DNA from 2 places in the Streptococcus sp. FDAARGOS_192 genome. Region 1 is predicted to be linked to the other one. Evidence: predicted binding sites of a transcription regulator. Region 1 holds the regulator's gene; the other holds the start of a gene.
The links. The regulator Rex, encoded in region 1, represses fermentation and respiration genes when NADH is low (regulators of the CRP and FNR family bind a similar motif). The targets are predictions, from matches to a motif close to TTGTGAANTANTTCACAA.
Positions count from the first base shown of each region.

Region 2: the regulator Rex is predicted to act here: its motif matches at 1,319-1,336, upstream of A6J31_RS04675 ((S)-acetoin forming diacetyl reductase).

Region 1 covers NZ_CP020431.2:1,251,316-1,254,984, forward strand. The annotation lists gene A6J31_RS06445 (ribose-phosphate diphosphokinase) at 1-233, shown strand, start outside; gene A6J31_RS06450 (cysteine desulfurase family protein) at 237-1,349, shown strand; gene A6J31_RS06455 (DUF1831 domain-containing protein) at 1,351-1,698, shown strand; gene A6J31_RS06460 (redox-sensing transcriptional repressor Rex) at 1,840-2,499, shown strand; gene A6J31_RS06465 (gamma-glutamyl-gamma-aminobutyrate hydrolase family protein) at 2,492-3,187, shown strand; gene radC (RadC family protein) at 3,244-3,669, opposite strand, start outside.
Region 2 covers NZ_CP020431.2:763,708-767,376, reverse strand. The annotation lists gene A6J31_RS04690 (cobalamin-independent methionine synthase II family protein) at 1-396, opposite strand, end outside; gene ndk (nucleoside-diphosphate kinase) at 563-976, shown strand; gene A6J31_RS04680 (rhodanese-like domain-containing protein) at 978-1,271, shown strand; gene A6J31_RS04675 ((S)-acetoin forming diacetyl reductase) at 1,485-2,249, shown strand; gene A6J31_RS11505 (hypothetical protein) at 2,350-2,514, shown strand; gene lepA (translation elongation factor 4) at 2,636-3,669, shown strand, end outside.

The DNA.
Region 1 (3,669 bases):
AAGACATCTATGCAGTAGCTAGTCACGGTCTCTTTGCAGGAGGTGCTGCTGAAGTCCTCAACGCTGCCCCAATTAAAGAAATCTTGGTGACAGATTCAGTTGCAACTAAAGAAAAAGTTCCTACAAACGTTAAATACATTTCAGCAAGTAAGCTAATCGCTAACGCTACTACTCGTATTTTCGAACGTCAACCACTTAGCCCACTCTTTGCTTACACTGCAAACGAGGACTAAGCTATGGTTTATTTGGACAATGCGGCAACAACTCCTTTAAATACTGCTGCTATTTCAGCTATGACACATGTCATGACTGAAACCTTTGGGAATCCATCCAGCCTCCATGCTTACGGTCGACAGGCTTCTAAGGAACTTCGTGAAGCCCGTGAAGAAATGGCCAAACACTTTGGAGTCCCTGCTCGTAAGCTTATTTTCACTTCTGGTGGGACTGAAGGAAACAATACAGCTATCAAAGGTTACGCCCTAGCCAATCAATCTAAAGGTAAGCACCTGATTACAACTGCTATTGAACACCACTCTGTCCTTCACACCATGGCCTACTTGGAAGAGCGTTTTGGTTTTGAAGTAACCTATATTCAACCAGAAAATCAAGTCATTACTGCCCAACAAATCGCTGATGCCTTACGTGACGATACCATTCTGGTTTCTGTTATGTATGCCAATAATGAGACTGGCCAATTACTTCCTATTAAGGAAATTGGTGACTTGCTTGCCAATCACCAAGCTGCCTTCCACGTCGATGCCGTTCAGGTAGCAGGAAAGCTTTCTATTCACCCAGAGGAACTTGGAGCCGATTTTCTCTCTATTAGTGCCCATAAATTCCACGGACCTAAAGGTGTCGGCTTGCTCTATCATAACGATTTGCATTTTGACAACCTACTCCACGGTGGTGAGCAAGAAGAAAAACGCCGTGCCAGTACTGAAAACCTGGTCGGGATTGCAGGTATGACCGCAGCTTACAAACAAGCTAGCGACCACTACCAAGACAATTACCAGCATGTTGAAACGATTCGTCAGGCCTTTCTAGATTCCCTTACCATTCCTTATGAAATCAATGGTGGAGGACCTAGCCTACCTCACGTCATCAACATCAGTTTTCCTGATAAGGAAAACGGCCCTCTCTTAACCTTGTTAGACCTAGCAGGCTTTGCTGTCTCAACAGGTTCTGCTTGTACTGCTGGAACTGTTGATCCAAGTCATGTCATCCAGGCCCTCTATGGCAAGGATTCTGACAAGCTAAAAACAGCCATTCGCATTAGTTTATCAGAGGAAAATACCGCTGAAGAACTCCAGGCCCTAGCAGAAAAACTTAATCAAATCATAGGAGACTAACATGGCATTTGAAAAAAGCATTCATTTGACTGACTGTAAGTACCGTTACACCATCAGTCCTAATGTCAAAAAATTCACTCTACGTGATACGACTTTTGTGCAAAATAAAATCGGAAACTACGAGTTGCACCGCCTTCTCGAAAAAGTGCCTAACTCAGGCGAAGGTTTCCCACTCAAAATCACTATTAACAAAGACTTGACAGGCTTCAAATTGTCTATCACAGACAAATCTGGCCTTCGTAACGTTAATATCTTTAAAAATGAAGATCACCACATCTTGCAAGAGAAATTCTACTTCTTGATGCAGAGTTTGGTTGATCGTAACGTTTTCGAGCAAGAAGAAGTCTAAATTTTTTCTTACTACATAGAAATAGCCTATCCATGTGATAGGTTTTTAATATCGCCTCATCTACACTATTTTGTTGCAATCTTCACAAACTTTTCTTAAAATATAAGAGAATCATACTAATTAAAGAAAGGAAAGCGATCAATGACATTTGAGAAAAACATCCCAAACGCCACTGCCAAACGTCTCTCTCTCTACTATCGTATTTTCAAACGATTCCATCGTGAAAATATCGACAAAGCAAGCTCTAAACAAATTGCTGAAGCGATTGGGATTGACCCTGCTACTGTTCGTCGTGACTTCTCCTATTTTGGTGAACTAGGTCGCCGTGGTTTTGGTTATGACGTAAACAAGCTGATGACATTTTTCGCTGAACTCCTAAATGACAATGCGACTACCAAGGTACTCCTCGTAGGTGTTGGTAATGTCGGGCGTGCCCTCCTCCACTACCGTTTTCAAGAGCGTAACCGCATGCAGCTGGTCATGGCTTTTGATACAGACGATAATGAATTGGTTGGAACTCAAACTGAGGACAAGATTCCTATCTATGGGATTTCCCAGATTAAGGACAAGATTGCCCAAGAAGATATCAAAACAGCCATCCTGACAGTGCCATCAGTTAAGGCCCAGGAGGTGGCTGATCTTTTGGTTGATGCTGGAATTGAAGGCATTCTCTGCTTCTCTCCGGTCAACCTCAATCTTCCACGCCATGTGGTGGTTCAATATGTAGACTTGACTAGCGAACTACAAACCCTACTCTATTTCATGAAAGAAGAAGAAAAATCGAGGAGAAACAATGACTAAACCAATTATCGGAATCACTGCCAATGTAAGGCCTAATCCAGCCCATGAAGACATCAACTGGTCCTATGCCCCATCTGGCTTTGTAGAAGGAGTTCAAAGAGCCGGTGGCCTAGCAATCCTACTACCAGTATCCGATCCTTCGGAAGCCAAGACCTACATCTCCATGATTGATAAGCTTATCCTGATCGGTGGGCAAAACGTTGACCCTAAATTCTACAACGAAGAGAACCATGCCAGTGAAGATGACTTCTTCCTCGAACGAGATATCTTTGAAATGGCACTCATCGAGGAAGCCACTAAGCAGAAGAAACCCATCTTTTCAATCTGTCGCGGTACCCAACTCATGAATGTCGCACTAGGTGGTAGCCTCCATCAAGATATTGAGCATCACTGGCAGGACAAGCCATCTGATTACCTCTACCATGAGATGATTGTTGATGAGAACAGTAAGTTGGCAGAAATCTACGGAAGTGAAACCTCTATCAACTCCTTCCACCATCAAAGTATCAAACACTTGGCCTCTGACCTTCGTGTCATTGCGCGTGATCCTGAGGACAACACAGTCGAAGCTGTTGAGTCAAATAGTCCAGACCTTCGCTTTCTTGGTGTACAGTGGCACCCAGAGCTTCTCCTAGACAAACGTGAAGAAGACCTCAAACTCTTTGAATACGTCGTTAACGAACTTTAAAAGCAACTGAGACTGCACTCAGTTGCTTTTTCTTGTCTTTATTCCATCGGCTCAATCTAAAGCTCAAAATCCTCCCTCTCCTCACGAAAGGAATAATAGGTCGATTTGCCAACAATCAGATGATCAAGCAGACAAATCCCTAAGTCATCACAGGACCGCTTAATCTTTTGAGTAAAATCAATATCATTACGACTAGGATAGGCTTCCCCCGAAGGATGATTGTGAACCACAATCAAAGACGTTGCCATCAGATGACAGGCATAATGTAAAATCTCACGTGGCTCAGCAATCGAACGACGGACCCCACCAATAAAAACCGTCTTTTGCTGAATAATACGGTTCTGCGTATCCAAATAGATAGCCACCAGATGCTCCTGAGGCTTGTCCCCAATATCCAACATCATACGACGAGCCACCTGCTGACTGGACATAATCTGCTCAGAACGAGACAACTCAGCCTTCTCAATCCGCTTAGCCAACTC
Region 2 (3,669 bases), 490 kb from region 1:
CAATTTATAGATATCTAGGTAATGGTGGTTTTTACCTGAGAGCGGCTCAGTGATGCGAATACCGATATCTTTACGTGTTTCATATTGACCACCATCATGGTCTTTAAAAGTGTAGCCATGCTCAGCAATGTAGCGTTCAATTCCTTTAAATCCCCAGACAAAGTCTAAATGCCACATAGAACGTCCAAACTCACCATCAGTAAGGATGTCAATACCGTTAGCTTTTTGGTCAGCCACAATTTGCTTAATATCTGCAGTTTCGGTTTCTTGATAACCAGGGAGGGCATCGTAGAAAGGATACTGGATGTCGTCACGGTGCTCGATTTCGTCCTTGTATTTACGGAGATCCGCAGGACGAAGGAGAGAACCAACTAATTGAAATTTAGATTTTGTCATAAGATTCACCTCAAAAAAGATTTTATGTCTATCATACTTTTTATTTATTTCAATTGAAAATAGTTATTTTCTTTCTGAGGGTATAGTTTAAGACTATATAAGGTTTTGGTCTGCAAAATGATACTTCCTATGGTAAAATGAAAAGAAAACAATGAAGGTTGGGAACATGCAAAAAACATTTTTTATTATTAAACCAGATGCTGTAAAACGACACTTGATGGGACAAGTGATTGATCGTATTGAGCGTCGTGGCTTCATTATTGAACGAATGGAAATGCTGACACTTGACGAAGAACGTCTTAAAGAACATTATGCTCAATTGGTTGATAAACCTTTTTTCCCTAGCATTGCAGAATTTATGATGAGTGGTCCATCCGTTATTGGTATTATTTCTGGTCCAGGTGTTATCAAGTCATGGCGTGATATGATGGGAGCAACCAATCCAGGCGATGCTGCTCCTGGAACGATTCGTGGAGACTTTGCAACCGCACCAGATGGTGACATGATTCCAAATATCGTTCATGGCTCTGATTCAGAAGAATCTGCGGCTCGAGAAATTAAGATTTGGTTTGGTGAGTAGGATGGATTTAGCACAAATTCAGTCAGACCTAGCCAAGGGTGGACTGTTAATTGATGTCAGGAGTCCAGAAGAGTATGCAGAAGGACATGTTAAGGATGCCCTCTTAATACCTCATACCCAGTTTTTCTCTGCTGACATTCCAGCTGAAAAAGACGCTTTCATTTACCTCTATTGTAAAATGGGGCCTCGTGCAGAATTTGCTGCATCGGTCCTTAAAGAGAGAGGCTATACTAAGGTGACTAATCTAGGTGGTTTGGACGATATGGAAGCAATAGGTTTTGAATTTGAAGAATAATAGAAATAAGGTCACCTCAAGGTGGTCTTATTTGTTTTCAGAAAAGTTTGATAATTACTTGACAACGTTTTCATAAAGGGGTAGAATTTTAATTGAGTTAAGACAAAGCCTATGAAAAATGACTTTGCCAGAACTTGACTAACTTAGCGTATTCCAATTGAGATAAGGCTTCTTATTAAGCTAGTGACTCTAATTGGTAGAGGAGGATTTCGTATGTCAAAAGTTGCTATTGTTACAGGTGCAGGTCAAGGTATTGGTTTTGCGATTGCAAAACGTTTGGTTGAAGATGGTTTTAAAGTCGGAGTATTGGACTACAACGCTGAAACTGCAGAAAAAGCGGTTGCTGAATTGTCAGCAGATAAAGCATTTGCAGTTGTAGCTGATGTATCTAAACAAGCTGAAGTAGCAGCTGCTTTCCAAAAAGTTGTTGATCACTTTGGCGATTTGAATGTTGTTGTTAATAATGCCGGTGTGGCTCCAACAACACCTCTTGATACAATTACTGAAGAACAGTTCCAACGTACATTTAACATCAATGTCGGTGGTGTTATTTGGGGTGCTCAAGCTGCACAAGCACAATTTAAAGCACTCGGTCATGGTGGTAAAATCATCAATGCAACATCTCAGGCTGGTGTCGTTGGTAACCCTAACTTGACTGTATATGGTGGTACTAAATTCGCAGTGCGTGGTATTACTCAAACTTTGGCGCGTGATTTGGCTGATTCAGGCATCACTGTCAATGCTTATGCACCAGGTATCGTTAAGACTCCAATGATGTTTGACATTGCCCACGAAGTTGGTAAAAATGCTGGTAAAGATGATGAATGGGGTATGCAAACTTTTGCTAAAGATATTACCCTCAAACGTTTGTCTGAACCTGAAGACGTAGCAGCAGCAGTTAGCTTCCTTGCTGGACCTGACTCAAACTACATCACAGGTCAAACTATCATCGTTGATGGTGGTATGCAATTCCATTAAGATTGAAAGGGAGAGCGAAAGGCTCTCTTTTTTGCTTGATAAAACATAATATTTCTGATAATATAATCGTAATTAATTATGATTTGAGAGGAGCCTTCCTATGTCAGACATTTTACACTATATTGTTGAGCATCCATTTTATTGCCTTATTCTATTAGGAGTTGTTGTACTAGCCTGTGGTTTAGGTCCATTTTCAAGTAGTTCAACAGAAAACAAGCGTTCAGCAATTATTAATAAGCACTACAACGATACTTTTAAGAAATAATAAGGACTAAATGCAGTCAGAAAGCAGATATTAGAGATAGGCAAAAGCCTGTCTTTTTTGTATAATAGAAGGTAACGATTAGTTTTTTTATAATCACAAGTAAGAACTAGGAAAGATAAAAATGCCAAATATTGAAGAATTAAAACAACGACAGGAGAAGATTCGTAACTTCTCTATTATTGCCCATATTGACCATGGGAAATCAACGCTTGCTGACCGTATCTTGGAAAAGACTGAAACAGTGTCAAGTCGTGAGATGCAGGCGCAACTCCTTGATAGCATGGACCTTGAGCGTGAACGTGGAATCACTATTAAACTAAATGCCATTGAGCTTAACTATACTGCTAAAGATGGCGAAACATACATTTTCCACCTTATCGACACACCGGGACACGTGGACTTTACTTATGAGGTGTCACGTTCTCTTGCTGCCTGTGAGGGTGCCATCTTGGTGGTGGATGCAGCTCAAGGAATTGAAGCACAAACACTTGCCAATGTTTACTTGGCACTAGATAATGACTTGGAAATCTTACCAGTTATCAATAAAATTGACCTTCCAGCTGCAGATCCTGAGCGTGTGCGTACAGAGGTTGAAGATGTTATCGGACTAGATGCTTCTGAGGCTGTGCTTGCGTCAGCTAAGGCTGGTATTGGTATTGAAGAGATTCTCGAACAAATCGTTGAGAAAGTTCCTGCACCTCAAGGTGATGTTGAAGCGCCTCTCCAAGCCCTTATCTTTGACTCTGTTTACGATGCTTACCGTGGGGTTATCCTCCAAGTGCGTGTGGTTAACGGAATGGTTAAACCAGGCGATAAGATTCAAATGATGTCTAATGGTAAGACCTTTGATGTTACTGAGGTTGGTATCTTCACACCTAAAGCCGTAGGCCGTGACTACCTTGCGACAGGTGATGTTGGTTATATAGCAGCCTCAATTAAAACCGTTGCGGATACTCGTGTCGGTGATACAGTGACACTTGCGGATAATCCAGCTGCAGAGCCACTCCATGGCTATAAGCAAATGAACCCAATGGTGTTTGCAGGTCTTTACCCAATTGAATCAAATAAATATAATGACTTGCGTGAAGCCCTTGAAAAACTCCAGTTGAACGATGCCAGTCTTCAATTTGAGCCTGAAACATCTCAAGCCCTTGG